Regions from separate parts of the Sanguibacter massiliensis genome, predicted to be linked through region 1. Evidence: riboswitches for the same ligand, from Rfam matches in the RefSeq annotation. Region 1 holds a riboswitch; the other holds the start of a gene.

What was found. Region 1 has a riboswitch for S-adenosylmethionine ahead of C1729_RS11250 (LLM class oxidoreductase). Riboswitches for the same ligand answer to the same signal wherever they lie in the genome.
Region 2: linked by a shared signal. The riboswitch ahead of C1729_RS01120 (hypothetical protein) and the one ahead of C1729_RS11250 (LLM class oxidoreductase) in region 1 are both predicted to bind S-adenosylmethionine.

What each region holds. Positions count from the first base shown of each region.
Region 1 is NZ_LT964979.1:2,412,848-2,427,970, reverse strand. It holds gene C1729_RS11270 (hypothetical protein) at 1-90, opposite strand, end outside; gene C1729_RS11265 (PadR family transcriptional regulator) at 87-476, opposite strand; gene C1729_RS11260 (MFS transporter) at 668-1,912, opposite strand; gene C1729_RS11255 (methyl-accepting chemotaxis protein) at 2,196-3,770, opposite strand; gene C1729_RS11250 (LLM class oxidoreductase) at 3,983-4,978, opposite strand; SAM riboswitch class IV at 5,295-5,405, opposite strand; gene C1729_RS11245 (DEAD/DEAH box helicase) at 5,549-8,017, shown strand; gene C1729_RS11240 (hypothetical protein) at 8,007-8,594, opposite strand; gene C1729_RS11235 (hypothetical protein) at 8,624-9,880, opposite strand; gene C1729_RS11230 (ATP-binding cassette domain-containing protein) at 9,900-10,613, opposite strand; gene C1729_RS14780 (hypothetical protein) at 11,336-11,722, opposite strand; partial or broken gene C1729_RS11225 (Zn-binding domain-containing protein) at 11,906-12,214, shown strand; gene C1729_RS11220 (Rv3654c family TadE-like protein) at 12,220-12,648, opposite strand; gene C1729_RS11215 (TadE family type IV pilus minor pilin) at 12,645-13,103, opposite strand; gene C1729_RS11210 (DUF4244 domain-containing protein) at 13,103-13,363, opposite strand; gene C1729_RS11205 (hypothetical protein) at 13,568-14,482, opposite strand; gene C1729_RS11200 (hypothetical protein) at 14,579-15,123, opposite strand, start outside.
Region 2 is NZ_LT964979.1:232,073-247,195, reverse strand. It holds gene C1729_RS01150 (DUF6807 domain-containing protein) at 3-863, opposite strand; gene C1729_RS01145 (LacI family DNA-binding transcriptional regulator) at 864-1,955, opposite strand; gene C1729_RS14445 (hypothetical protein) at 2,030-2,236, opposite strand; partial or broken gene C1729_RS01135 (Gfo/Idh/MocA family oxidoreductase) at 2,199-2,423, opposite strand; gene C1729_RS01130 (ADP-ribosylglycohydrolase family protein) at 2,566-4,110, opposite strand; gene C1729_RS01125 (NUDIX hydrolase) at 4,209-4,868, shown strand; gene C1729_RS14440 (hypothetical protein) at 4,865-5,014, shown strand; SAM riboswitch class IV at 5,064-5,178, shown strand; gene C1729_RS01120 (hypothetical protein) at 5,193-5,852, shown strand; gene C1729_RS01115 (hypothetical protein) at 5,873-6,112, opposite strand; gene C1729_RS01110 (PDDEXK-like family protein) at 6,119-6,991, opposite strand; gene C1729_RS01105 (GIY-YIG nuclease family protein) at 6,988-7,761, opposite strand; gene C1729_RS01100 (zinc-binding alcohol dehydrogenase family protein) at 8,104-9,141, opposite strand; gene C1729_RS01095 (winged helix-turn-helix transcriptional regulator) at 9,213-9,557, shown strand; gene C1729_RS14435 (hypothetical protein) at 10,023-10,166, opposite strand; gene C1729_RS01090 (antitoxin VbhA family protein) at 10,271-10,507, opposite strand; gene C1729_RS01085 (winged helix-turn-helix transcriptional regulator) at 10,861-11,121, shown strand; gene C1729_RS01080 (hypothetical protein) at 11,132-11,644, opposite strand; tRNA gene C1729_RS01075 (tRNA-Ala) at 11,889-11,964, opposite strand; gene C1729_RS15270 (hypothetical protein) at 12,167-12,301, shown strand; gene C1729_RS01070 (SLC13 family permease) at 12,298-13,374, shown strand; gene C1729_RS01065 (glycosyltransferase family 2 protein) at 13,429-14,178, opposite strand; gene C1729_RS01060 (PIG-L family deacetylase) at 14,175-15,123, opposite strand, start outside.

The DNA.
Region 1 (15,123 bases):
GCCGTGCACCCGGAGGGCGAGGACGAACGCGTCGAGCCACGACGGCTCGACGTGCGGGGCGAGGGCCGCAGGGTCAGGGGTGCGTGTCACGGGAGGACCTCCGTCGTCGGGGGGTGCGTGGGGCTGGCGCCGGGCTCGGCGGCGTCGTCGGGCATGAGGATGGCGAGCGTCGTCGTCGTGAAGGCGCCCCAGAGCGTGCTCGCGTCGGCGAGGGCCTCGCGGCCTGCTGCGGTGAGCTCGTAGTACTTGCGGCCTGGGCCGCCGTCGCCGGCGCGCCACTCGACGGTGACGCGGCCAGCGGTCTCGAGGCGGCCGAGAAGCGGGTAGAGGGTGCCGCCCTTGAGACGGCCGAGGCCGAGCTCGTCGAGCCGTTCGGCGATCGCGTAGCCGTACGTCGGGCCGTCGGCGAGCACGCGCAGGACGCAGGTCTCGAGGACTCCGCGGAGCCACTCGGCGGGCCAGGTCGTGTCGTTCATGGCTAGACAGTAACGCAATCTAGTCAGCCACGCCACCTACAGGGACGGACCTCCGCTCCACCCCGCGACGGGGTGCGGGCCGTCTCGGCAGGCGCCCACCCGCAAGCTTGTGCCCTACCCGAGAGTCGAGACCTGCGGGTAGGGCACAAAGCCGCGGGTAGGCGCCTCGAGGCGCGGCGGAACCTGCGCGGTCAGGTGGCGGCAGGGGCGCGGCGCTCGAGTGCGACGTTGGCCAGGCCCAGCACGACAAGCAGCACCGCCGACACGAGCGGCAGGACCATCGCCAGCCCCGCACCCTGCGCCTCCGCCAGCTGGCCCGTCACCGCCGACGCGACCGCCTGCGCGAGGCTCAGCGCCGCCGTTGTCAGCGTCATCGTCGTCGCCGCACGCCCCTGCGGGCTGCGCGCCGACGCCATCGACAGCACCGTGACGAGCACCGGCCCGACGCCGAGCCCCATGAGCAGCAGCGCGAGGATCGGCGACGCCCCCGCCGCGAGCGTCGCGTAGAGCGCCGACGACACGATGATGACCGTGCCGAACACGACCCAGCGCCAGCGCGGCGCGAACGCCCGCGGCAGCAGCGCCACCCCGAGCGCGAGCACGGCCGACGTCAGACCCATCGCGCCGTACGCGAGCCCCGCCTCGTCACCGCGCCCCTGCTCCCCCATGAAGGCGGTGAGCGACGTGAGCGTCGTCCCGAAGAACAGGCCGACGGCGAACGCCCCGCCGACGACGACGAGCACCCGCGCCCGCACGATCTCGCGCAGCGGCGCACGTTCCTCGGTCGCATGGCCGACGGCCCGCACGGCCGCCGTCGGGTGCAGCGCGAACGCGACGACGGCGGTGAGGCTCAGCGCAGCAGCGACCGCGAGCGGCAGCCACGGTGCGACCATCGCGGCGAGCACACCGACGAGCACGGGGCCGATGACGAACGCCGTCTCGTCGATCGCCGACTCGTACGACATGACGTGCGCGAACGTCGACACCCGCTTCTCCGGGACGACGCGCGCCCCGACGATCGTCACGAGCCGCGTCCGCGACAGCGGCGCGACCTGCGGGACCGTCGCCCCCGCGAGGAACGCGACGGCGACGACGAGCGGGCGCGTCGCGTCCGTGTGGACGACGAGCGGCACGACGGCGACGGCCACCGCGTTGAGCAGACCCACGACGGGCACGACGCGGCGCTGCCCGTGCCGGTCGACGAGCCCGCCGACGAACGGTCCCGCGAGCACGACACCCACACCGACGGCGCCCGACGCGAGGCCGCCGAGCGCGACCGACCCGGTGACGGTCGCGACGTACGTGAGGACGCCGACGACGACCATGGCGAACGGCAGGCGAGCGATCGCGGCGACCGGGTAGTAGCCCCAGCCCGTCGCGCGGACGAGCGAGGGCGCGAGCTGCGGCGGGGCGGGCGTGGACGTGGTGGTGCTCATGCGCGGGGTCCTTCTCGTGCAGGGGCGGTGCCGCCTTGCTGCTGGAGCAGGTGATGCACGTGGGCGGAGGACTCGTCCGCGGCCTGGTGGCGTCGGCGGGGTCCTGCCGGGGTGCTGTCGGCACCGCCGTCGACGCTAGCACGGAACCCTGTCCCGGCTCCGTGACGCCGGCCACCACACCGGTGGCGCGGCCGGCGTCACCTGGTTGCGGGTCGGACCCGCGCGGACGACGCGACGCCTGCCCGGGTGCCTGCGCAGACGCCCGGGCAGGTGTCCCGGGACGTCAGGCGTCCGCGCCGACCGTGCTCGCGAGGCGGTGCGACGTCGCCGCGAGCTCCTGCGCGGCGTCGCGGATCGTCACGACCTCCTGCGTCGTGCGGGCGGCGGCGACCTCGACGTCGTCGAGCGTCGCGGCGACCGCGCGCGAGCCCTCGGCGACGTCGGCGACGGCCGCGGCCATCGACGCGGTCGTCGCGGTCTGCTCCTCGACGGCGCCCGCGATCGTCGTCTGGTGGTGGCTGATCTCCCCGACGACGACCGTGATCTGCCCGATCTCGTCCGCGGCCCTCGCGACGGCCTCCTGGATCGCGTCGATGCGTCCGGCGATGTCGCCCGTCGCGCGTGCGGTCTCCTGGGCGAGGTCCTTGACCTCGCTCGCGACGACCGCGAAGCCCTTGCCCGCGTCGCCCGCGCGCGCGGCCTCGATCGTCGCGTTGAGCGCGAGGAGGTTCGTCTGCTCGGCGATCGACGTGATGAGCTTGACGACCGAGCCGATCTCGGCCGACGACTCGCCGAGCGCCCCGACGGTGCGGTTGGAGCGGTCGGCCGCGTCGACGGCCTTGTCGGCGATGCGCGCGACCTCGCCCGCGTGCCGCGCGATCTCGGAGATCGACGCGCCCATCTGCGAGGCTCCGGCTGCGACCGCGTCGATGCCGTCGCTCACGGTGCGCGCCGCGGTGCGGGCGTTCGCGACCTGGCTCGCCGACACCTCGGCGGCACCTGCGAGGCCGTCGCCGGCGACGACGAGCCCGTCGGCGGCGCCGAGCAGCCCGTCGGACACCTCCCGGACGCCGCGTGCGACGTCGGCGTTGCGGTCGAGCGCGCCGTTGAGCGCGTGCGCGAGCCGGTCGAGCTCGGTCCGCCCCTCGCCCACGGGCAGGCGCACGTCGGCGTCGCCCTCGGCGAGCACCTCGGTCGCCCGCGTGAGGGGCACGACGACGCTGCGCGCGACGACGAGCGAGCCCGCGCCGACGAGCACGACGATGAGCCCGGCGACGGCGAGGAGCCCGCGGGCGTCGGCGAGCGCGTCCGCGCGGACGTCGTCGATGTACACGCCCGATCCGATGACCCAGCCCCACGGCTCGTAGCCCGCGACGTAGGAGATCTTCGGCTGCGGGTCCTCGGACCCGGGCTTGGGCCACTGGTAGTCGACGAAGCCGGCGCCGTGGGCGCGGACGACGTCGACGAACTCGACGAAGATGCGGGTGCCGTCGGGGTCGGTGTTCTGCGAGAGGTCGGTGCCGTCGAGCTTGGGGTTCGTCGGATGCATGATCATCGTCGGGCCCATGTCGTTGATCCACAGGTACTCGTCGCCGAGGTAGGTCATGCGGGCGACGGCTGCGGCCGCGGCGGTCTGCGCCTCGGCGAGCGTCATGACCCCGGAGGTCGCGAGCTCGCCGAAGTGTTCGACGGCGCCGAGGGCGGTCTCGACGACGGCCTGCGTCGTCGCGCGGCGCTCGGTGACGATGCGCGACTCGGTCCGGACGATCGAGGCGGCAGCCGTGGCCGCGAGGCCGAGCGTCATGAGGACGACGAGGAGGACGAGCTTGCGGACGATCGTGAGCCTGGTCAGGACCATGGGCGGTGCCTCTCCGGGACGGACATGATGCGCGTCTCATCGGCTGCCGTACGTCCGTGGTGAGGTTTTTCCCGGTGCGGACCTGGGTGAGGTCTCGGCCCCGTGCCGCACCTGTGCCTCCAAGCGGCCCCACCTCCCGTGAGAATGCGTCCGCGCAGGTGGCTGCGGGGAGCAGCCACCTGCGCGGAGGCGTCGACGGGGTGCGGGACGGGCTAGTGGCCCGAGCGCGTGAGCGCGCCGACCGAGCTCGTGATGCCGAGCGTCTCGCGGAGGGTCGCGCCCGGGTAGGCGTCGCGGAAGAGGCCGCGCGCGCGGAGCACAGGGACGACGCCGTCGACGAGCCCGGTGACGTCGGCGACGAGCGACGACGGCGTGACGACGAAACCATCGACGGCGCCCGCGGCGTGCCACTCCTCGATGAGGTGGGCGAGGTCGAGGGGCGTGCCGACCTGGATGATCGAGCCGGAGTGCGCGGCGACGACCTCGGTGCCCTCGAACGCGTCGAGGAGGTCGAGACGGGCCTCCGCGCTCGCCCGGTCGGGGCCGGTGACGGCGAAGAGGTCGACGAGCACGAGCACGTCGTCGGCGGCACGGCCGGCCTCGACCGCGGCGGTCCGGACGGTGCGGCGCTGCTCGAGCGCGTCCTCGAGGGTGTGGGCGCCGATGCGGACGACGTCCGCGAGACGGCCCGCGCGCTCGAGGTGCGCGCGGTTGCGGACGGAGACGACGGTCGGCGCGATCGACGACACCTGGCGGGTGACAGCCTGGACGAGGCGGTCGGGCGTCGAGCCGTCGACCTGCCAACCTGCGCGCCCACCCGAGTTCCGGGAGATCGTCTGGAGGGCCGTCGCGACGTGGCCGGGCTCGTTGGACTCGGGCGAGATCGTCGCGACGAGGCCGAGGCGGTCGGTGATGCGGCCGAGGCGGGAGGTGATGACGGCAGCGTCGAGGCGGCCGCGGAGCAGGCCGATGGTCTCGGGCTGGAGCCGGAAGTCGTCGCTGATGGCGACGAGGTCGAGGGTTCCGCGCTCGGCGGTGCGCACGAGATCGTTGAGGCGCTCGGCGTTGAGCGCGCCCACGGGCGCGGGGACGGGCAGGGGGCTCGAGAAGCGGCGGGCGCCGGCGGCGGTGAGGTCGAGGCCGAGGTGGATCCGGGCGCGCTCGTTGAGTGCGGGGTTCGTGGCGTTGGTGCGGTTCTGCGAGGTCATGGCTGTGCCTTCCGGGCAGGGACGACCCGCCCGGCGGCGCGTCGTGGCGCTCGGCGGGAGGGGCTCGTGCAAGGAGTGTCGTGGTCCCGCGCGACGGCGGGTGTGGTCCGGGCGGCGCGTGGCGCCGGCGTGGACGGGGGCGCGCGAGCTGGTCGCGGGCCGGGTGCTCAGACGGTGGTCGCGCTGGTCAGCGCTGACAGCACCGGTCGGCACAGGTCGACATACACATGCACATTCGGGCCTGACGGGTCGCCGCGAGGGTTCGCTGCCATCCTGCCTGGTGCATCGTGCTCTCCTGTCCGCGCCGCACGTGGCGGCTGCGCTCGTTGCCCCGTCCACGGCGGACGGAGCCTGGTCCTCACCCGGAGCACCCCCGCGCGGGGGTTGCTGGTCAGCCAGCCGGGGCTTGGCGCTGACGCTCATGACCTGAGGTTGATCGTTCCCTTTCGGAGAAGCGCCACGAGGCGCTCACCGCAAGTGTTTCGAAACTAGGACCTTGGTCATGAGCGTGTCAACGGTTCGGGCCGATTCATCCCACCCTTCGGGACGTGCGCACGGTGGGAGGATGTGCTGGTGCCCACCGACCTTCTCGACGTGCTCCTCGCGGGCGGCCGCCGTGACGCCCGTGCGACGCACGTCGAGCACGTGCCCGCCCGCGCCGGCACGCACGCCGACTGGCCCGTCTGGGCGGACCGCGACCTCGTCGCGGGCTACCGCGCGCTCGGCGTCGAGCGCCCCTGGCGCCACCAGGTCGAGGCCGCAGACGCAGCGTGGGCGGGGCGGCACACGGTCATCGGCACGTCGACGGGCTCGGGCAAGTCCCTCGCCTTCTGGCTGCCCGCGCTCACTTCGGTGCGCGTTGACCACGCCCGCGGCACGTTCGACCCGGGCCGCATCGAGTCGGTCCGCGCCCGCGGCTCGGTCCTCTACCTGTGCCCGACGAAGGCGCTCGCCGCCGACCAACTCGTCGGCCTCGAGCAGTTGCTCGCTGCCGCGGGCACGCCCGACCTCAAGGTCGCGACGTGCGACGGCGACACCCCGTACGAGGAGCGCCGCTGGGTCCGTGACCATGCGGACGTCGTCCTCACGAACCCCGACTTCCTGCACTTCGCGCTCCTGCCGCAGCACGCGCGCTGGGCGCGGCTGCTGCGCTCGCTGCGATACGTCGTCGTCGACGAGGGTCACGCGTTCCGCGGTGTGCTCGGGGCGCACGTCGCGCTCGTGCTGCGCCGCCTGCGGCGGCTGTGCGCGCACTACTCGGGGCGGCCCGAGGGCCCGACGTTCGTCGTCGCGTCGGCGACGAGCGCGGAGCCCGCGCGGACGACGGCGCGCCTCGTGGGTGTCGACCAGGAGGATGTCGTCGCGGTGACCGCGGACACGGCGCCGACCGGTCGTCGAACGTTCGTCCTGTGGGAGCCGGCGGAGCTGCCCGGCACGGACGCGGGCGTCGACGACGGCTTCGTGACGTTCACGCCCGGGGAGGCGCCCGACGAGTGGTGGGTCGACGCGCCCGAGGAGACTGAGCCGCGGCCTCGCCGCTCGGCGACCGCGGAGGCCGCCGACCTCCTCGCGGACCTCACGTCGGCGGGCGCGCGGACGCTCGCGTTCTGCCGGTCGCGGCGCGGCGCGGAGTCGGTCGCGATGTCCGCGCAGCGTGCGCTCACGGCAGTCTCCCCGCGACTTGGTGGCGCGGTCGCGGCGTACCGGGGCGGCTACCTGCCCGAGGAGCGCCGCGAGCTCGAGGACGCGATCCGCTCGGGCCGGCTGCGGGCGCTCGCGACGACGAACGCCCTTGAGCTCGGCGTCGACATCTCGGGGCTCGACGCGGTGCTCGTCGTCGGTTGGCCGGGCACGCGCATGTCCATCTGGCAGCAGGCGGGGCGCGCCGGGCGGGCGGGGGCCGACGGTCTCGTCGCGTTCGTCGCGCGCGAGGACCCTCTCGACACGTACCTCGTCCATCATCCCGAGGCGATCTTCGACGCCCCGCTCGAGGCGACGGTCTTCGACCCTGGCAACCCGCACGTGCTCGCACCGCACCTGTGCGCGGCCGCGGCCGAGCTGCCGCTGCGCGAGGACGAGCTCGACGCGTTCGGGCCGCACGCCCGCGAGGTGCTCGACGTGCTCGAGCGGCGGGGCGCCCTGCGTCGCCGCCCGACGGGCTGGTTCTGGACGCACCCGACGTCGGCCGCGGGTCTCACCGACCTGCGCGGCTCGGGCGGTGAACCGGTGCGCGTCGTCGAGGACGGCACGGGCCGCATGCTCGGCACGGTCGACGCGGCGGGCGCCGACGGGTCGGTCCACACGGGCGCGGTGTACGTCCACCAGGGCACGTCGTACGTTGTGCGGGAGCTCGACCTCGAGGACAAGGTCGCTCTCGTCGGGCGCAAGGACGTCGACTACGGCACGTGGTCGCACGACATCACGACGATCGCCGTGCACGACGGCGCGCGCGAGCGCATGTGGACCGCGGGCGGCCGCTCGGTGCGCTGGGGCCTCGGCGACGTCGACGTGACGACGCAGGTCGTCTCCTACACGAAGCGTCGCCTGCCGGGCCTCGAGATCGTCTCGAACCACGACCTCGACCTGCCGCCGCGCACGCTGCCGACGACCGCCGTGTGGTGGACGGCGCCGGCCGACGTCCTCGAGGCGGCGGGGGTCACGGCCGAGCTCGCGCCGGGTGCGCTCCACGCGGCCGAGCACGCGTCGATCGGCCTGCTGCCGCTGCTCGCGACGTGCGACCGCTGGGACCTCGGCGGTGTCTCGACGGCCATGCACGTCGACACGGGTGAGGCGACGGTCTTCGTGTACGACGCCTACCCGGGCGGCGCGGGCTTCGCGGAGCGTGGCTTCGAGCTCGGTGCGACGTGGCTGCGCGCGACGCGCGAGTCGATCGCGGACTGCCCGTGCCAGGCAGGCTGCCCGGCGTGCGTGCAGTCGCCCAAGTGCGGCTCGCAGAACAACCCGCTCGAGAAGGATGCGGCGGTGCGCCTGCTCGACGCGGTGCTCGCGTGCGCGCCAGGTGGGCATGTCATGCGGTGAGGATCGTGCTGCGACGGAGGTAGCCGGGGCTACGTGGGTCCCAGATCGCCACCGTGAGGCCGACAGTCGCGACCAGCCCGACGACGCAAAGCTGGAAGGTGGTGGCATTGCCAAAGACGAGCCCGTAGAAGGAAAAAGGCGAGTCATCAATCGGGGACAACACGGCCCCACCGAGGAGGACGACGACCGGAATCCAACCGTAGGCGACTCCGGCGAGCGCCGCTGCGGCGAGCGCGACGCCCCCGAAGAGCATGAAGTTTCTCACCGAGGGAACGAACACGCTCGTCGCCGAGAGGTAATCACCGAGCCATAGCGCGCCAAGCGCGATCACCACGACACAGAGGAACGACATCGCCCGCGCGACATGCACTCGCGCACATCTCACGATCACCGGCGAGGTAGCTGTCCCGTGGCTGGCACCGCAGGCGACGGCAAAGATGACCGGGACTAGGACCATTACCGGGATCTTGGGCTCGAACGTGATGGGTCCGAGCTCATCAATCGTTCCAGAGTGGTATACGGCGGTCACGACGAGACCGAGCACGAGCAGCGGGATGACGTCATAGAGTCCTCCCACACGCACAATGACTCGGGCAGCTCTCAGTGCTACTGGAACGCGTAAGTACATGTTCGAAACTCGTCAAGCAGTGCGGCCGCGGCCGTAGGAGAAAGTGGATCGCCGACGAAACCGTTCGCTTCGCCTTGTCCAGGCTCGACGAGGTCGACCCAGGTCGCGGTGAGAGCAAGAAGGTCGGACCAGTACCTCTCCGAGGGAGGAAGTTCGCCTCGCACCTGAGGGCAGTGCACGGGTTCTACGAGCCCCTGAACGACTTCCCACGTCGTCGGACGCAAGCCTGACAAGTGGTCCGACGAGATGAACACGGTTCCGACCCCGGGATCCACGGCTGCGGGGAGAATTGTACGACTCGCCTCGGCCACGCGCGCCGGGACGAGCGCGCCGTATCCGGAGTCCTGCGCCGCACCGAATGCTGTCCAGAGCACGTCCTGGAAGGCCTTCGAGACCCGCGCGTGCTGCCGGTAATAACAGGTCGGAACTCCGATGACTGATGCACAGTAATCAGGCTGAGCCGCGACCGGCTCGAGACGCTCTACCGGCGCGAATGACGTCCCGACCGTCACCGCAGCGACAACGAGCCCGGCGATAGCCGCGTCACCACCCCTCGGCCGAGATGAGCCAACTGCACCCGCGGGCCGGATCGCATGGAGAGCGATAGTCACTGCAAGCAGAAAGAGCACCTGGATGGTCAGGAACGTCGCACTATAGGCATACCCAACCCTGGGTACGGTGGCGACTCCGCTGTCGAGCAGCGACATCGAGCCACCGGGGGTTCCGAACGCGTATACGCACGCGAACGAAGCGAGCGCCGCTGAGATGCCTCCGAGTACAGGCCGAAGGAAGCGTCCCATCAGGGAACCTAATGCGGCGAAGAACGCAATCATCGAAAGCTGCGCCAGGATCGCCACGATCGTGGACGGATCCCACACCCACCCGGCACCCAAGCGGAAGGACGGGTAGAACGAGATCCCCAGAGCACCGGCGAGGACAAGAAGGTGCACGGCACCGATGCCTATGGCGTAGGACAGACCAACAGCGAAGCCAGGGGTGCGCCAGAACCGTTGTCCGGCCAAGTACTCGCTGCCAACACTGAGACGAGCCGTGTCGATGGCGGCGAAACCTGCGACAAGCGGGCCGACCGCGACGAACGACACGCTAATCCAGTCAATCGTCCACACGACGTCGCCACGCCACATCGCGCCTCGTTGAAACGCCGAAGCAACCTCGACACCGAGGACGACCACCGCCGCCCAAAAGAGCAGACCGCGACGCAGGACAAACTGCACCGGCCGAAACGCTCGAGACCTATGCGACACGCCACGCCACCTCCTCGTGCACGGCGGATAGAAAGCCCTTCTCGACCGCCTCCGTAGAGATCTCGACTAGCCCGACACCCTCGACGAGACCAACGGTGGGCCCGTCATATCGCAACTCACCCTCTGCCAGAACGTGGACCCACGACGCAACCGCCGCGACGTCCTCGCACAGGTGGGTCGACATAACGACTACGGTGTCGCGGGACAGGTCGGTAATCAACGCGCGCAGCTCTGCTCTCTGCATCGGGTCCAGCCCGACAGTCGGCTCATCCAGGACGAGGAGGTCGACTCCCCCCAAGATCGCCTGGGCGACACCGAGCCGACGCACCATTCCGCCCGAGAGCGCACCAATCCGTGTCGCGGCCTTGTCGTGCAGGCCGACCCGCTCGAGCGCCTCATCTACATCCTGGCCAGTGAGTCTCCTGCGCCGTGAGGAACGACACCAAGCGACAAAGCTCAGATAGTCGCGCGTCGGGACATTCTTCGGCCCGACGAAATCCTGGGGGAGGTATCCGATCGCCCCATGTGGCGCGACGCGGGCCCCAGACAGACGCACGGTCCCGCTCGTCGGAGCCTCTGTGCCGACGAGAACACGGATGAGAGTCGACTTTCCGGCACCATTCGCCCCAAGGAGGGCCGTGACCCCGACGCCCAATTCTGCGGAGACCGGCCCCAGAGTGAAATCTCGGTACCGTCTCGTCACATCCGTAAGAGTTACTGCAGGCACTTCAGCTCCAGTCCAATAACGCCTCGCCGGCAAGGACGACACCAAGCACAATGATTGATCACGACTCGAAACTATCCGCATCGGAGGGGACGGCTCCAGTGCAGCTGTCAAATCTCACGGGAACATCGATACACAACTGAAAAACTCCACGACCCCGGTCCGAACCCTGGTTATAGCCCGAGGACTTGGTCGGAGATGACGTCCACGAGTTCATTGTGTAGTTGAGTCCATCCGCACGCCCTAGGTACTTACCTGGGTAGAACTGCCTGGCACAATTAACGGTAGCGGACACCGAGGCGCCTTTATACTCGACCTGCATTGCAGCACTTTCACAGGTTCCGGCGTTGAACTCACTCCACCCCTTAAGATAGGCTCTATGATTGTCAGCGTCGACAAACCTATTGTAGGCATAGCTATACAGTCGCATGCCATTGGACCCGCGCGCCATCTTAATGTACCCGTAGGCCGAGGCAGTGCTTCCGTAGCTCTTGACAACAAGCGGATTGCTGGCGCGATTCCATTATGAAGCCGTATTGATGGCCTCGGCAACGCCCGCGGTCATTCCGCCCATAACTACGCCTAGCACCAATACGTAAACGAAACGCCTGACCATGCCAAACCCCGCCAGTTTACGCCGCATCATGCCACATCATCCCCTCGGGAATACCACAACTGAACCAGTGACTTTTCATGCACATTCATAGTTTCTTGGAGTGGGTTTTGTTTGAACTGCATGGGTCGGATCGCCAGGGCACGTCCAGGCAGGTTGCCAGGCTGCCGCTCACCTTGCTCGCCCCCCACCTATTCATCCGATCCAGCGCAGCCCAACGGAAATCCGTCCAGGAGCCAGACACCTTGTTGTCGTGACTTGTGTGCACCTCGCCAATCTCGACGAGTGAGTAGGCCCAAGATGACAATCTGACGTAGACCTTGTGATCGTCTGCATCGACGATCTTGTACTTGGTGCGCCAGGTGCGGGACTCAAAATCTCCCCCGACCTTCGTAGCATCCCACTCCCCAAACGTGCTGGCACTGCTACCGAAGCCCTTGACGGTCTGCGGCGACGACGTGGTCGCATAGGCCACTGCCGCAGCACCCGCTTGCGGCGCTAGCAGCGCTACTACGCAAAAACATAGAAGAACCGAGAACCTTCGCTTAATATGGAGAGTTGCGCCTCATGAGATGTCTGACATGCCGGACATGTTAATGCCGACCCGGGATCGCGTCAACTTCGGGACTATAGTCCTGTAGGTGTTATCTAATCCCTGACGCGCGGCCGCTGGGACCTCGGCGGCGTCTCGACCGCGATGCACGTCGACACGGGCGAGTCAACGGTCTTCGTGTACGACGCCTACCCGGGCGGCGCGGGCTTCGCGGAGCGTGGCTTCGAGCTCGGCGCGACGTGGCTGCGCGCGACGCGCGAGTCGATCGCGGACTGCACGTGCCAGGCGGGCTGCCCCGCATGCGTGCAGTCACCCAAGTGCGGCTCGCAGAACAACCCGCTCGAGAAGGACGCCGCGGTGCGGCTGCTCGACGCGGTGCTCGCGTGCGCGCCGGGCGGGCACGTCCTGCGCTGAGGCGGTCATCGGGCACCTGCCTGCTCGGCGTCGCGCACCCACGCCGGACCTGCGCGTGCGGTGGCGGTGCGCGGCCCGGCGACGCGCGCGGGCGCGCCGCGCGGCGACCTGCGCACGGTGACCTCGACGACGCCGAGCCCGTCGACGTCGCACGTGACGATCTCAGCGCCGTTGCGGGTCGCAGCCTCGGCTGCGACCGTGCACGGCACGTCCCCGCGCCACGATGTTGCGGCCGCCTGCGCGCCCGCGAGCGCCGCCAGGTCTGCGGCCGACGAGGTCGCGGCGCCGAGCGCCCGCGCCGACGCCGTGAGGGCGAGCGTCCCGGCGAGCACCGCGGCGACGGCGAGCACCGCGAGGAGCAAGACGGAGGCGCTGCCGTCGTCGGGCACGCGGGCCGGTCCGTCGACGCCCCACCCGTCGAGCCGGCGGCTCACCGGCCGAACGGATCGGTGACGGCAACGCCCGCGGCGCGTCCGGTCCCGCGTCCGCGCGCACCCGGAGCCGCCCTGCCTCGTCCGCAGCAGGGTCCCTCGGCCGCCGCGACCGCGGTTGCGGTGACGCCGAGCGCGCCGGGCGGGCCGCGTCCGTCGCCGACGCCGCGCCGGACGGTGACGCTCGCCCAGCCGTCGGCCATGACGAGATCGACGGACGCCGTCGCGCCTGCGACGCGGCGGGCTGCCGCGACGGCGTCGGGCTCGGCGAGCCCGAGCGCTGCGGCGCGTGCGCCCGCCCGCGCGCCGTCGAGCACGCTCAGGTGCGCGACGCCGACGGCCGCGACGGTGAGGACGACGAGGAGCGCGACGACGACGACCGGCAGCACGACCGCGACCTCGGCCGTGACGGACCCGCGGTCGTCGCGGCGGGGTCGCGGTCGTGGCTGGCCGCTCATCAGATCGTCAGCGCCTGCTTGACGATCTTGAGGAGCATCGTGCGCACGTCGCTGCTCGCGAGGATCGTCACGAGGAGGCCGGCGAGGCCGACGGCCGCGATGATCGTCACGGCGTACTCGGCGGTCGCGGCGCCGCGCTCGCGGTGGGCGCGCAGCTGGGCGACGGTTGTCGCGAGCCAGCCGCGGACGGGGGCGTCGTCCGCCCCGGTGGTCTCAGGGTGCTCGGCGGGCGGGTCGGGGACGAGCGTCAGGGCACTCATGGGTCCTCCTCGGGTCGGCGGCCGGGGCCGCGGTTCGTGCGGGCCGGGCGGCTCGCGGAGCACCACGGTGGGCCGTGCGGGGAGGTCACGGAAGGGGCGCGGCGAGATCCGTGGACGTGGTTCCCGCCGCCCTCTCCTGTGGGCAGCCCTGCACGCCGGCGCATCCGGGCACGGGACGGTCGCCGCCCCGCACGCGCCGGGGCGTCAGGCCTCGACGAACCCGTCCCCGGTGAGGATCGTGCCGGTGCACGCGTCACGCATCGCGTGCGCGAGCCGCGTGATCGTCGGCAGCACCCGGCGCCGGGCGATCGCGTCGACGGCCTCGCCTCCCTCGTGCTCGGGCTGCCACGTGAACTCGTACGCGAACGGACCGTGGTCGCGCCACGGGAGCTCGAGCAGCGCGGGTGGCTCGAGCTCGGCGCGGTACATGCGCAGGACGACGGCCCCGTCGAACGCGGTGCGCCCGAGGAGCGTGAACCCGAGGGCACCGACGACGCCGCGGTGGCGTTCGGCGACGTTGTCGAGGCTCGTCCGCAGACCGTGCCGGACGAGCAGGTCGAAGGCCTGCTGGACGTCGACGAGCATGGGTGAGAAGAGGGTGCGCCACCCGCCGCGGACGCTCTCGGACCGGTCGAGCCCGGTCGCACGGACGTCGGCCCACGCCCGCTCTGCGGCCTCGCGCACGCCCGCGTCGGGGCCTGCGCCGGGAGCGCGGCACGCATGCTCGACGGCTGCGACGAGTGCGCCCGCCGCCGGGTGGGCAGGTGTGCCGGTCGCCCCTGCGGTGTGCGCGGCGACGGCGCGCGCCCACGCGCGGGCGACCGACCCGGTACTCCCGTCCTCGTCGACCTCGGTGACCCACCACGTCACCTCGTCGTCGCGCGCGGTCGGGAAGGGCCCGACGACGCGTACACCGTCAGCGACCTCGAGGAGCCCGAGCGCACCGTTCTCGTCGGTGGCCGGCGCTCCCCGGAACCGCGCCCCGACGAGTGCCTGCGCGGGACGGGGGGCGAGCGGTTCGCGCAGCCACGTGGCGTGCGGGAACCAGGCGCGCGCAAGCGTACGCACGTCGATGGTGCGGGGGACGACGAGGGCGGTGCAGCTCACCTGGACGCTCACGGACGGGCTCCTTCCACGCGGGGCGCGGTTCCGCGTCCGACGCTAGGTGGAGCGTGCTTCCGTCATGTTTCGGCGGCGGGTCGGTCGTGGGTCGGCTCAGAGGAGTCCCGTGCCGAGCGCGATGACCGCGGGCACGAGCCCGAGCAGCGTGAACGCGGGCAGGAGGCACAGGCCGAGGGGGATGACGAGACGTACGGAGAGCCGTTCTGCGGCCTCAACGGCGCGCGCGTCGGCCTCGCGGTCGTGCCGGTCACGTGCGGCGCGGAGCGCGGCCCCGGGGGCGGCGCCCTGCTCCCAGGCGGGGCGGAGGCAGTCGGCGACGAGGTCGAGGATGCGCGGTCGGGTGCCGCTGTGCCCCGCTGAGCGTACAGAGCGTCTGGTCCGGCGGCCGACGGCGACGTCCGGCGGCTTCCCCTCGGCGCCTGCCGCGGCCCAGGCCTCGTCCCACGCGGCGCCGAGGACGAGCGCGGCTCCCGCGGTGACGAGGCCGCGGCCGGTCGGGCCGTCGACCGCGTCCCCGACGACGCGGAGGGCGTCCGGCAGCGACGTGGCTCCCGTCGCGACGGCGAGCAGCTCGAGCACGACACCGACGTCGTCGACGGGGCCGTCGGCGCTCTCGGCGTCGTCCGTGGCCGAGGCCG
Region 2 (15,123 bases), 2.2 Mb from region 1:
GGTCAGGACTCGGCGAGCAGCCGCGCTCCGAACGGGTACCACCGCTCCGCGACCGCCGACGGGCTGTGGAGCCCGTCGAGCACGACCGCGGCGAGCCGGACGGCCAACGGGTGTCCCTCGCCCAGCTCGATCGGACGACCCGACGCGACCGCAGGCCCCGCCCCGAGGTACGGCGTCGTCCGCACGAACCACGGCCGGCCACGGTCCTGCACGAGCACGACCGTCGTCCACGCCACCCCGTGACGCGCAGCGACGACGAGCCACGGCGAGCGCGACCCGTGGACGACCTCGCCCGTGCCGAGGCTCGACGCGACCCGGTGCTCGTCCGCGGGAGCGAACCGCCAGAAGATCCCGCCGTAGCCCGGAACGGATCCCGAGTCCTCGGCAGGGTTCGAGATCGTCAGGGCCCGGCGCGCCGTGAGCTCGCTCGACCAGCGCAGCGCCCAGCCCGCGTCGCCGTCGAGCAGCTCGCCGTCGAGCGTCCGCTCCTCGTCGAGCAGCACCTCACCGACACGGCCACGCCACTCGACACGTTCGACAAGCCGGCCCGGGCACCCCTCGGCGATCTCCGTGGACAGCCTCACCTGACGGCCATGGTCCCCGAGGACACGCATACCCTCCCCCGGGACGTACGTCCGACCGCCCCAGAAGTTCGTGCCCGCGACGTCGGGCAGCGCGATCGACAGCCCGTGATGATGACGACGGTCGGCGGGCAACGCCGCCGTGATCCGCGTCCCCGAGAGCGAACGCACCGGGTGCAGGTGCGGACGCGGCGCGTGGACGTCGGTCATCGACGCCCCCTCGCGGTACCGCGCGAGCCGCGACTCCCCCGCTGCGAGCACCGTGTCGGCGCCGTCGAGCACTCACGCGAGGCCCTCGGGCCGGGGCGTCCGCCGCGCCGCCGCAGCGGTGCTCGCGCTCCCCGCGGGAGCCGGGCCCGACGACGCCCGCACGACGAGGCGTGTCGGCAGGATCTCCGTGAGCGTGTCCGACTCGTGGTCGTCGGCGACCGCGGCCTTGCCCGCGAACTGCGCGCCAAGACGCCCCCACGCGTGCGCGCCGAGCTCGTCGTGCGGCACGTGGACCGTCGTGAGCGACGGCGACGAGTATCGCGCCAGCTCGATGTCGTCGAAGCCGACGACCGAGACGTCCTCGGGCACCGAGACACCAAGCTCGCCGAGGTGCGCGAGCAGGCCGAACGCCACCTGGTCGTTGTACGCGACGACCGCGGTCGCACGCGTCGCGAGGACCGCCTCAGCAGCCGCGTAGCCGTCGGCGACAGTCGGCCCGCACGGCAGCGTCACGAGGCTCGTGCCGCCGAACGACACCTGCGCCTCGTCGACCCCCTCGAAACGCGCCCGGTTCGACGGGCTCGTCGGAGGGCCCTGGAGATAGGCGATCGACTCGTGCCCGAGCTCGACGAGGTGCTCGAGCACCGTGAACATCGCCTCGGCGTAGTCGACGTTGACCGACGCGATCCGCGAGCCCGGAAGCGACCGGTTGACGAGGACGAGAGGACCGAGCTCGACCGACGCCGCCTCGAGCGCCGCGTCCGACATCTGCGGCGAGACGAGCACGAGCGCGTCGCACCGCGCCCGCGTCGCGCGCACGACGTCGACCTCCCGCTCGTCACGACCCGCAGTCTCCGCGATGACGACGCCGTAGCCCGCGCGGTAGGCACCGTCCGTCACCGCGCGCAGCACCGCCTGGAACATGGGGTTGGCGAGGTCGGGCACCACGACGCCGACCGCGAGCGTGCGCCCGAGCGACAGCGACCTCGCAGTCACCGACGGCCGGTACGCGAGGCGCTCCGCGACCTCGCGGACACGGCGCGTGAGCTCGTCCTCGCCGCGCAGGCCGTTCATCACGCGGGAGACGGTCGCACGCGAGACGCCCGCGGCCTCAGCCACGTCACTGATTGTCGCGCCACCGCTCACTGCTCTGCTGGTTCGCACGTCGCCATCCTAGGTGTGGGAAGAGGTGCGGTCTGGGACCCGCGGCGCGCAGCATCCTGTGCGCCGCGGGGTCGTCATCGCGTGAGCGCGGCGCCCTCCCCGTGGCGCTGGAGCAGCTGCTCGCCCTCGGGCCGGGAGGCCGCGACCGGCACGGCGTCAGGAGTCGCCGAGGGGTCGAGGACGACACGTCCGTCACCGGCGACGCGGATCGCACCGCGCTCGACGACGCGCAGCTCGACGCGGCCCGCGGTCCCCGGCGTGCCCGTCCCCGTAGACGTCACGGTGCGCCGACGCGTAGACCCGCACGGGCGTGTCGTCGAGCCACCAGTTGACGAGGTCGAAGTGGTGCGAGGACTTGTGGATGAGGAGGCTGCCCGAGTTCGCGCGCTCACGGTGCCAGCGGCGGAAGTAGTCGGCGCCGTGGACCGTGTCGAGCACCCACTCGAAGTGGACGGACAGGGGTGCCCCGGCTCCCGGAAGCCGCAGCCCCGCACACCTCCTCCAGGGCGTGCGGGGCGGCGATCGACTGCGGGCTCGACCGCCGCGGCCGGCCAGTCGACAGCCGTCGTGCGCCCGCCACGGCCAGGCCGTCGACCCTGGGGCGGGCCGCTCAGGCTGCGAGCCGACCCACCGCCTCGCGGAGGAACCTCTCGGGCTCAAACCGAGGCAGCGCGCGCTGTGCCGCGTCCCACGCGTCCTCGAGCGTGGCACCACGGTGGCGGGTGCCGTAGAGAGCTGCGACCGCCGCGGTCCGCGAGCGTGCCTCGGCGCAGTGAACGAACACCTCGGTGCCCTCGGCGCGGATCTCGGCGATGACGTCGACGACGTCGGTGAGCGTGCGCTCGAGGTTGAGGTTGTGCCCCTCGCTGTCGATGAGCCGCACGCGGACGGACTCGAGCCCGTCGGGCACCTCGGCGGTGCCGACGCGGCTCAGGGAGACGACGGCGCCGACGCTTGCGGGCAGCGCGTCGAGGGCCCCCTGCGAGCCGAGCCACACGCCGTCGTCGAGCGGGTGGCGCACGGGCGCGGTGACCTTGAGCCCCGGGGTGAGCGTGCTCGGTGCCGACGGCCAGCCCTGTCCGTCGGGCTCGCCGTTGCGGACCGCGAGCGCGGCGAGGCGTACGAGCCCGTTAGCGTCGGTCCCGGGCCAGCCGTGCAGGCGGCGCAGCCACGTGGCTGGGATCTGGGTCTGTCCCCAGAGGGCGCCTGCGAGCGCGCCGGCAATCGCGGCGACGGTGTCGGTGTCGTTGCCTCCGCGGACCGCGCGGTACATCGCCTCGCGGTAGTCGTCGGCGCCCGCGACGGCTGCGAGCGCGGCCTGGAACGCGGCGACGACCCAGCCGTTGCGTGCGGCGAAGTCGCGCGGGTGGGCGCCGTCGGCGAGCGCGGCGTCGATGATCCGTGCCCAGCGGTCGCGGGGCTCGCCTGCGGGCACGTGGTCGAGGCCGCGGGCAACGTCGAGCTCGCCGGTGAGGATCGCGTGCTCGATCGCGAGGGACCACAGGACGCACGCGTGGGTGTTGTCCTCCTCCCAGTGGGTGAGGCGGGCGATCGCGCCTGCGGCGCGTGCGACGAGGTCGCGGTCAGTGCGGGGTCGTCCGGTGCGTGCGGCGGCGGCGATGCCTGCGAGCCCGACGGGGCCTGTGCGCATGAGCGCGCCGTTGCCGGCGCTGCGGCCCGTGCGCTCGTGGTGCTCGCGGGCGGCGCGCCGCGGGAGCATGCGGAGGTTGCTGACGTCGGAGAGGTCCTCGACCTCCAGATCGCCGATGTGGAGCAGGTGTGCGGTGCTGTCGAGGACCGCGCGGGTCTGGTTGCCGACGTCCTTGGCGGTCCGGGACCACTCGATCCACTCGCGGACGATCGCGAGGTGCGCGCCGGTGTCGTCGAGCGGGGGGAACGGGAGGGTGCCGGGGTCGATGTCGCTCGGGGCGCTCGGGTCGAGGTCGCCCGCGAGGACGCGGAGGATCGACAGAGCCATCGACGTGTCGTCGGTCCACTCCCCGACCGCGTGGCCGAAGGTTCCCACGCCCTGGACGGGAGTGAAGCTGTCGTCGTGCGCGGGGCCGAACTCGTACTGGGAGCCGAGGGCGTCGCCCGCGGCGGCGCCGAGGATCGCGCCGATCGCGCGATCGGTCTGGTGGGACGTGAGGTGCATGGTGCCTCCCGAAGTCTTTTGCTCGATTATCGTCTAACTACTGGGTCGAGCATGACACACCCTCGCCCTATTGCGCAACAATCGCCTAAAGTTGGTCCATGCCCAACGACACCCCCGCCTACCGCGACAGCCACGGCCGCACGCTCACCGACTACCCGCGGCCGTCCGTCGCCGTCGACACCGCCGTGCTCACCGTCGAGGACAACGCGCTGTGCGTGCTGCTCACCCCCGAGTCCCGCGCCCACCGCACGTCGGGCTGGGCGCTGCCTGGCACGTTCCTCCACCCCGGCGAGACGCTGCGCGAAGCAGCGTTGCGCGCGCTGCGCACGAAGGCCGGGGTCGAGGGCCTCGACCCGCGCCAGCTGCACGTGTTCGACGCCCCGGACCGTGACGACCGCGGCTGGGTGCTCTCGGTCGCGCATGTCGACGCTGTCCGTGCCGACCGCATCCCCCGCACGGCCACGACCCGCATCGTCCCCGTCGCCGAGGTCCCTCCGCTTCCCTACGACCACCGCGCAATCCTCAACGCGGCCGTCGACGACCTGCGCGCCGAGCACGCCGCACGCCCCGACCCGCGCGGACTGCTCGGCCCCGAGCCCTTCACCGTGCGGGACCTGCGCGTGCTCCACGAGGCTGTCACAGGCGAACGCGTCAACGCCGACACGTTCCGGCGCGCGATGCTCCCAGGGCTGCGCGCGACGGGCGAGCTGCGCCGCGGCGCCCGCGGCAAACCCGCGGAGCTCTTCGTCCGGGCGTGAGCGCACGTCCCGCTGGCGCATGGCGGCTCCACGAGACGTTCCGCGTGTTCGTCGACGACGAGGGCGTCCTACGGACCGACCACGTGCTGCGGCTGCGCCGGACCGTGGCGGTGCGACTCCACTACCGGATGGAACGGGTGGGGTGAGCGGCCGCAGTTCCATGAATGTCGGCGGCTCGGGGTAGCGTCCTCGACAGGTCACGAGCGACCAGCGACACGCCCTCCGCGTGCTGGTCCGGCAACCGCGCTCTCGCGCACGGTGCCCCAGGAGGAAGACCGGCCCGTCACGACCGTGACGGGAAGAGCGAACCACCGGAGCAACCCCATGAACATCGATCCCCGCACGACCCTCGACGATCACGGCTTTCTGCGGCTGCCGACCCCGGCCACCACGTCCCACGCCCGACACCACACACACGGTGTCCGCGCCCTCCAGCTGTGTCACGCATGCCTTGCCGGGGCCTGGGTGCCGAGCGAGGCCCGCGCCCGCCGCCTCACGTGCGACACCTGCCGCCACCTTGAAGACGTCGTCGCCACACGCACCGGCCACGCAGCGGCCCGCGCCGTCATGAGCGTGCCCCGCCTCGAACCGTCGCGGTCGCTTCTCGCCATCCGAATGCGCCGCATCCTCAACGCCGTCAGCCCCGACCTAGTGACGCGCGGTCCTGCTCGCCGCCGGATGACGACGTGGTCCGCCGTCGTCGACGTGCTCGACACGAGCACGGAGGCGCGCATCCTCCGGTGGCGCGAATGGCTGCACGCGGTCGCGCCCTCCGACGCCGAGGGCTGCGCGGCGGCGCTCACCGACGCGACGTGGCTCGTCGACGTCGCCGTCGACTACGAGCGCAAAGAGATCGCGGCCCGGAAGGCCCGGGATCGCGCACGTCGTCGTGAGGATCTTGCCGTGGCCATCGCCGAGCTGGCGCGCGCACTGCGGGCCGTGGTGCGGCCCGTGGGGCGTGGTCGTGGGGTCGGGGTCTCGTAGCGGGAGTGCCCGGGCAGGCGCTACCTCGGTCTCCGGACGTCCGACGCCATCTTCGACCCGAGCGCTGCGACCCGCGTGAGCACCTCGGTGATCTCGTTGAGCGTCGATGTGGGAGGCATGTCGAAGACGGCGCCGAGCTCGACCTCACCGCTCAGCCGTGCCTGGCCGTCGCCGAATCCGGTGCCGAGGAAGCGCGGTGAGCCGAGCTCGGCGAGGCGGGCGATCCCGTCCTTCTCCCATTGCACCCTCTTGCGCGGCACGGATCGTCACCAGGTGATCCATTCCTCGTGCGCGAGGTGCTCGTGCCACAGGTGAGCGAGGTGGTCCCAGTCGTAGGCACGCGACGTCGTGACGCCCCGCTGCACGAGGCGGAAGCGCAGCTCGGGGCCGCGGAGCCCTGAGGCGTCAGCGAGGCGCACAACGTCCTGCGTCGGCAGGCTCTCTGCCACCTCCCACCGCACGACATAGCCGGTCCCTTCGATCGGGGCGTCGACGGTGGTGGCCCACAGCCCGCCCGAGCCGATCTCGAGCGTCGTGCGCGTCGAGCCGTGCGGGAGGACGACATGGTCGTGGAGGTAGGTCGCGCGGGCGCGGAGCGCGAGGAACAGGTCCTCGTCGACGATGCCGTTCCAGATGCTCGCACCGTCGACCCGTGGGACGTGCGTCTCGAGGTGCCGACGCCAGGCTGCTGCGGTGGCCGCGACCCACGGCACGTCAGAACTCATGAAGGGCTCGATGAGCTCTTCCCACGACGTGTTTCGCCAGGCGCGGGCATGCTGGGTGTTGACGCGAACTCCCCGCGGCGAGACCGCGAGAAACGCGCACGCGTCACGATCAGCGTCGTCGACGTAGGCGAGGTATCGCTCGAGCTGCTCGGGGCCGAGGCCCGAGAGCACCTTGATCTCGAGGACGGCCACGACCCGGCCGCCCGCTTCGACGACAACGTCCGGACGGTCGGCCCTGCGGTCACCGCGCGCCTTCGACACCTCACGGCGGACGACGAGCGGAGCACCGTCGGCGATGCCGAGGGTGCGTCGCGTGGTCGACTCGTCCGCCGTCATGAGGGTCGCGAGGAGGTCGCTCCACGCGTTCTCGTTCGACAGAGGAAGGAGGAAGCGCAGATCAAGTTTGGTGGTCACAAGTCTCCCTCCGCGCGAATGGAATCGATATTGAGCAGACGCGTACGACCTGTCGCACGCGCTTCGGTAATGGCGACGTTCTCGACGAGCAGTCGCGCAGACTTGCGCCCGAGGTCGACCACGGATCCGATGCCGTCGTGGGCCTCAGTGACGATCGACTGCGTGATCGTCCCACCCCTCCCCAGGTGGGTGAGAAGTTCCTTGTGGATCCGGCGACTCGTCTTCTTCGAGCGCGCCCCGTCTGCAAAAGCACTGCGGTAGTTGCGGGCTCGCTTCTCCAGATCGATCGACTCTCCGATGTAGGCGACGGTCACGCAATCGGGGTCGCACTCAAGGTCGAAGCGATACAAACCCGGTCTCTTCGGTAGCGGCGGGAACACAAGCCGGCCCTCGGCTGTGAGCGTCACCCTGCCCGCTCGACGCCACATGAAGGAGATGGCCATGGTCGTGTGCTGCACTACCTCGAGGCCAGCAAGTTCCGCATCGTCCAGAGCGCGGCGGGGTGTGCGCGTCGGTCTCGGTGCCACGCTCGCAACCGCAGCCTCCGTATCGAGGCGGTGGGTCGAGAATCCCCGCTTCACAAGCCACCGCCGAGCAGTGCTCGACGTGAACTCGCTGACAGGCAATCCTGTGGCGATCGAGACGACTTGCTTGACCGGCCACTGCACATCGTCAATGTCGACGAAGTGCAGTGTGATAGCGCTCGGCGCGTGGCCACGGAGTAGCACACGCACCTCGTCTGCAGTGGCCTCACCCAACTGCTCGCTCATGTCACCGTTCATAGCATGAGGGTAGGGACTTGCCCCGAAATTCCGGGGTCCGCCGCGACCCGTCGACAGACCTACTCGAACGACTCATCGATGTCACCGACCCCGCGAGCAACCTCGTGGCACCCGGCGTGCGGCGCGATGCGACGCACGTCGTCGGAGCGGCGCGCCTCGCACTGATCGACGACTCGGTCGACGGCGCGCTGCGCGCATGGTTCGGCCTCTCTGTGAAGCTCGACAGCCTCGAAGGCCCCACGATCACCGGTGCCCTGCCCACTCCGGCCGGAACCGTGGGGCGACGCCGGGTCGGCGTAGCGGGCTGCCTACCGGACCGCATCGCACCGCTCACCACCCGTGGACGACGACCTTGCCCACCGTGCGGCCGGATTCGACGAGCATGTGGGCCTCGCGCAGGGTTGCGGCGGAGATCGGAGTGAGGGTCGTCGTCGCCGTCGTGCGCAGGCGCCCCGCGTCGACGAGGTCGGCAATCGTGGTGAGCAGCCGGTGCTGCTCGACCATGTCCGGGGTCTGCTGGAGCGGGCGCGTGAACATCAGCTCCCAGTGCCACGCGATGCTGCGGCCCTTGAGCGGGGACACGTCGCGCGGGCCGTCGTCGATCGCGACGACGTGCCCGAAGGGCGCGACGATCTGCGCGTACGTCTCGACCTGGCCCTCGGAGTGCGCGGTGAAGAGCCACTCGACGCCGCGCGGGGCGATGTCGAGCACCTGGGCGACGAGGTCGCCGCGTTGGTCGATGACGTGCTCCGCGCCGAGGTCGCGCACCCAGTCGGAACGCTCGTCGTCGGACGCCGTCGCAATGACAGTGACGTGCGGCAGCAGCGCCTCGACGAGCTGGAGCATGGCGGAGCCGACGCCGCCCGTCGCGCCGACGACGAGCAGCGTGCCGGTCGAGTCGGCGGTGAGACCGAGGCGGTCGAAGAGGCTCTCCCACGCGGTGATCGCGGTGAGCGGCAGCGCAGCGGCCTCGGCGAACATCAGCGTGCGGGGCTTGCGGCCGACGATGCGCTCGTCGACGGGGTGCAGGCGCTGGTTGGTACCCGGTCGGTCGATGCTGCCGGCGTAGAAGACCTCGTCGCCCTGCGCGAAGAGCGTCACCGCCGGGCCGACGGCGCGCACGACGCCTGCCGCGTCGAAGCCGAGCACGCGGAAGCCGTTCGCGGGCGCCCCGGCGCGGACCTTGACGTCGACGGGATTGACCGAGACCGCCTCGACCTCGACGAGAAGGTCGTGCGGGCCGAGCTCGGGCACGTCGACCTCGCGAGCGACGAGTGCTGCGGGGTCGGAGGCGGGGAGGTTGGACTCGTAGCCGATGGCGGTCGTCGTGCGTGTTGTGGTGGCCGTGGCCGTACGTGAAGTCGTCATGCTTGTCATGGTTCCGCCCAGCCTATTGTTACCGTCAAGGACACCTGGTTACCGATGGGTACCATCGCGTGATGAGTACCGATGTTGACGCTTGCACAAGGAATGACGTCTACGCGGCCATGTGCCCGTGCCGCGACATGCTCGACCTGCTGGCCAACAAATGGAGCGCCCTCGCGATCGGCGCGCTCGAGGACGGGCCGAGACGCAACGGCGAGCTCAAGAGGCGGCTCGAGGGCATCAGCCCCAAGGTCCTCTCGCAGACGCTCAAACGGCTCGAGGACCACGGACTCGTCACGCGGACCGTGTATCCGGAGGTGCCGGCACGCGTCGAGTACGCGCTCACCGAGCTCGGGTGCGGTGCGGCGGGGCCGCTCGGGATGCTGCGGGAGTGGGTGGAGGCGAATGCTGGAGCATGAGCTACTTGGCGTAGGCGTCCCTTGGTTGACGCGGACGGCGCCGTGGCGTCGCAACAACGCTGCAGGTCGGCGGTGGGAACCGGCGTGAGCCCCCGACGCTGACTGCGCACCCCCGGCCACGCTGAAACCTTCACCTCGCTCAAGATCAGATGCAGATCGCGCCGGATTGCTCTGTCGCGCAGCTGGCACAACAACGCACAAGGCCCGGCCGCTGGCCCAACTATCGAACGATGAACGACGCCCGGGACTGCTGCACGGATAGGTGACAGTCAGGTTCAGGCTGCGACTGCGACCTGAGTGGTCATGATGGTCTCGAACTTGATCGGGGCCAACCGCCCGAGACGGACCTACCACCGCCGACGCCGGCAGCGCGCCCTCGGAAAGTCGACACCGGTCGAGTTTGAGACCATCTACTGGCCGACGAGAGCGGCCTGAACCACCACACCCGAAGTGTCAACCGAACCTTCAGCAGTCCAGGCTCTCGCGAGCCACGCCGAGCTGCGCCCCGACCGCTGTGCTCGCGGCCGTCACCGACCCGTAGTCCTGGAGATGGTCCCGGACCAGGCGCACCGCGCGGGCCTCGAACTCTGCGTCGTACTTCTTGGGCATGTCGTCATCCTTCATCACAAGGAAACGGCATCAAACCCGTGACGGTTCAGCGTGCCCTCGTCGGGCGGCGGGTAAGAAGTACAGCTCCCAGGTGGCGAACGCCATCAAGGAGCGACGGCTGCCGTCCGACGCCGCGCAGCGGCGTGGGCGCGCCGACGGTACTCCTCGGCGTCGATCGCACCGCGGGCCTCGTCCGTCAGGTTCTCCACATCCTCGCGGTTCGGGATCCACCCCTCATGCCACGCGCTGGCGAGCGACTGCACCACGGCACGACGCTGAGTCTCGTCGAGTTGCACGAGCAACTCGGGCCAACGGACCTCGATATCGAACTCTGTAGCCACGGCGGGGCTCCCCTCTCCCGAGTCGCACTATTCTACCGGGGCAACCCAAAACGGCCTGGTGGGCACGATCGGCTCCGATCCGTTGTGGACGGCCAAGAACGACAGCCAGTTCGCACTCTGCACGCGGGGTGCGCCTCACGCTGGCGAGGCCGGTCGAACAGGCACACTTCGATACGTACGATGCCTGACGACGGCCACTCGGAGAATGCATGAGGTTCCGATCACGACGTCTGCTGGCTCTCGGGCAGTTGATCCGCGGCAACCCGGGATCGAATGAGTCCGGCTCCGGAAATCCCACGCCCTTCCCGAACCGCACAAGGTCGCATCTGACAACGCTCTTCCAGGAGCTCGACATGCTCGCGATCGGCGCGCTCGAGGACGGGCCGAAGCGCAACGGCGAGTTCACGCGGCGGCTCGTGGGCATCAGCCACAAGGTCCTCTCGCAGACGCTCAAACGACTCGAGGACCACGGACTCGTCACCCGAACCGTCTACCCGGAAGTGTCGGCGCGCGTCGGGTACGAGCTCACCGAGCTGGGGCACGGGGCCGCGGGACCACTGGTGATGCTGCGAGAGTGGGTCGAGACGAAAGGCGGGGGCTCGTCCACACTCTGAGGTGAAAAGGTCACGCGAAGTCGTACAGCCAGGCGGGCATGCCCAGCTGGAGGTCGACGCCAACCCAGAACTGCTCGATCTGTGCCCGGTCATCGTCGGAGGCGACCTGACCGACCTTCGCCGTCGCGTCGTCGGACGCAATCCAGGCGACCCGAACTCGCTGCCCGTTCACGTCTTCGTCTCGGAAGACGGTGGCGGTCTCAGCGTCGCACGCGCTGTCCGCATCGTCGATCCCGCGGCAGACGACAACGAAGGTGCCGCGCTCCTGGAAGTGGACCTCGGACGCCGACTGCTTCGTGCGGACCGCTTGGACGAACTCCAGGAGAGGCGGCTCGGCTGCCGGCAACGCAACTCGTCCCTTGTTCGGGGACGTGTCGATCCGCTCGACCTGCGCCCGGTTCAGTACGGCGGCTGACGAAAGGGTGTCGCCCTCGTCTGTGAACGGGCTAGTTGCGGCTACGTACCCGAGTGAGGCCGTGATGACTACCGCCGCCATCGTCGCGGCTTTGGCACCTCTACGCATGGCCCCCACCCTGTTGTCCGGTTGCGACTCACACGCTAGTAGATGGCAACCGGCTGCGTCGGCGGTTTCGGACAGATTCTTCAAACTAGCGCCTGGGATCGCCGTTCCCGCGCCTCCAGCCCGGTCACGCGAGACAAACCGCACCCACTGGCGCACCAACGCACAAGAGCCCGGCCGCCGGCCGAGCTCTCGAACTATGAACGACGCCCCGAGACATCTCTCAACGATGTCCCGACTACTCACATGGTGGAGCTGAGGGGACTCGAACCCCTGACCCCCTGCATGCCATGCAGGTGCGCTACCAGCTGCGCCACAGCCCCGCGGAGCCGTGGCTCCGAACACGGAAGATCCTACCTGCTCGCGGACGGTGCTCTACGCACGGCCCCGAGACACCAGCCGGGAGACGTCGCCGTGGAAGGACCGCCGCCCAGGCAGACGTGCAGCACCACGATCCCAGCCGACTAGCATCGCCCCGGGCCTCTCGCCCAAAGAGGCACGCGTACCCGAGAACCGGAGCCAGCAATGCGCACGACGTTGACGGGCCTCGCCCTGCTCGTCGTCGGCGCGGTCCTCGTCGCTGTGGGCGTCCTCCCCCTCGCCGACGTCGCCGCCTCGCCGCACGCGTCGGTCCCGTCCTCGCGTTCGTCGTCGGCATGACCGTCGTCACGGACCTCGCCGCGCGCGCGGGACTCTTCGACGCGGTCGCCGCGCGCGTCGCCCGCTGGGGCCGCGGCAGCACGCTCGCGCTGTGGGGTCTCGTCGTCGTCGCGGGCGCCGTCTCGACCGCATTCCTGTCGCTCGACACGACCGCCGTCCTTCTCACCCCCGTCGTCGTCGTGCTCGCGCGGCACGTCGACGTCGCTCCCCTGCCGTTCGCGCTCACGACCGTGTGGCTCGCCAACGCGGGCTCGCTGTGGCTGCCGACGTCGAACCTCACGAACCTCCTCGCGCTGCACGCGCTCGGCGACCCGAGTCCGCTCGCGTTCGCGCGCCTCACGTGGGCGCCCGCTCTCGTCGCGACCGTCGTCCCCATGCTCGTGCTGCTGGTCCTGTTCCGCCGCGCGCTCACGGGCCGCCACGACCCCGAGCAGCGACCGCCCGAACCGTACGACCCCGTGCTCCTGCGGATCGCAGGCGTCACGGTCACACTGCTCGTGCCCGCGCTCGTCTCGGGCATCGACGTGTGGATCCCCGCCGTCGTCGCCGCCGCCGTGCTCGCGGGCGCGTTCACGCTCCGCGAGCGCGCGACTCCCGACGGGCACGGTGCTCCCGACGGGCGCGGCGCTCCCGGCAAACCCGACGCTCTGTGCTGGAGCCTCATCCCCTGGCCGACGCTCGTGCTCGTGAGCGGTCTCTTCGTCGTGTTCGAGGCCGCCCACGGGGCGGGCCTCGGCGCGTGGCTCGCGCGCGTCGCAGGCGAGGGCGAGGGGACGGCCGACCTGCTGCGCGTCGCCGCGACCGGCATGCTCGGCGCGAACCTCGTCGACAACCTGCCCGCCTACCTCGCCCTCGAGCCCGTGACGGGCTCCCCTGCGCGCCTCGTCGCGCTGCTCGTCGGCGTCAACGCGGGGCCGCTCGTCACACCGTGGGCGTCGCTCGCCACGCTCCTCTGGCACGATCGCCTCACCCGCCTCGGCGTGAGCGTCCGCTGGGGCGGCTACATGGCGCTCGGCCTGCTCGTCGCACCGCTCACGGTGCTCCTCGCGACCCTCACGATCGCCGCAACCTGAGCGCGTCCCGCCGCGGCCCAGCGGCGGCGGTGACCCTGCGCCCCACCACGTCCCTCACGACGGCGCACCAGATCCCGCAGGCGCGAACCGCTCGCGCAGGTACTGCGCGTACCCGTGCGGCGCCCGGCCCTCCGTCCGGCCTGACGTGAGGACGTCGACGACGTCCGACGCGACGATCCTCACCGGCAGCGCACGCAGCCGCGCGACGAGCCCGACGTCCTCGTGCGCGACGACCGGGTCGAAGCCACCGGCAGCAACGTGCGCAGACAGTCGTAGGCCGAGGTTCGCGCCGTGGACGTGACCGTTGGGCCGCCCGGGCACGCGCGTCGCGGCCCACGCTCGCGTCCGCTCCGGCCCGAGGTCCGCAGGATCGGGACGGACGGTTCCGACGACGACGTCGGCCCCCGCGTCCGCGAGCCGCACGTGCTCGACGATCCAGTCGTGCCCGACGACGGAGTCCGCGTCCGTATGGAGCAGCCACACCTCCTCGTCCGCGACAGCAGCCTCGCGGGCGAGCCGTGCACGCACCGCCGCGACCCCCGCCTCGCGGGCGCGACCGACCGCGCACGCGTCGAGCTCCACGACCGTGAGGTCGAGGCCCGCGCGCGCCGCGGCCTCCGCCGCGACCGTGCCGGTCGCGTCGCGGCACGCGTCGAGGACGAGCGTCACCCGCGCGTCGAGGCCGTGCGCGCGGGCATGCCCGACGGCAGCCGCGAGACCCTCGACGCACCGGCCGACGAGTCCCTCCTCGTCGTGCGCGGGCACGACAACCTCTGTGCGTCGCACCCGCGTCGTCGCCGTCATGTCAGCCCCTCGAGCGCCGCGACCGAGCGCGGGTCGCGGGAGAGGACGTCGAGGACGAAGTCCTCCTCGACATGCTCGACGAGCCGCCGCAGGCCGAGCCCGCGCGCCAGGACGTCCCGCGCGTCGTCACCCGTGAGCGGGTACTCCGGCACGTCGTGGCGCCAGTGGCACGTGACAACGCACCCCGCCGGGGCGAGCACGCCCAGGAGGCGGGTCGCAAGGTCCGCGAGGTCCGTGCGCGAGAGGTAGTAGCCCACCTCGGAGACGACGACGGTGTCGAACGGCCCGTCCGGCAGCGCGTCAAGCGCCGAGCCGACCCGCACGTCGACCCTGTCGGCGAGGCCCGCGTCCGCGACGCGCTGCCGTGCCTGCTCGACGGCTCGCTCGGCGACGTCGAGCGCGACGACCTCCCGGGCCCGCGACGCCAGGTCGACCGTGAGGTGCCCGAGCGAACACCCGATCTCGAGCACGCGACCGAGGTCCTCCCGCGGCAGGCTCGCGACCGTGAGCGCACGCTTGCGCCGCTCGTACCATCGCGTGCCGAGCCGCCACGGGTCCTCCCGGCGGCCGTAGAGCTCCGTGAAGTACTCCGCGCCCAGCCGCTCGGGCCGGTCGGCAGCGCCCCGGGCGGGCGTGACGACGAACGTCTCGACGTCCCGCACCACGTGCCGAAGGAACCGGGCGTGCAGCACCGGCGCGTTTCCCGCAGCGTCGGGCATCGTCTGCGACTCGTAGGCGCCGAGCGCCCGCATCTTCGCGACGACCTCCGCGTCCCGCAGGATCAGCGCGCGAGCGCCCTCGGGCAGCCCGGCGTCCGGGTCGCCCCAGTGCCACAGCCACACCGGATACTCCCAGAGGTGCGCGCCGCGCTCCGCGGCGAGCTCAGCGGCGACCTCCCCGACGACCCGGTGGTCGTGATGCCCGTCGCCGCGCCACGGCGCGACG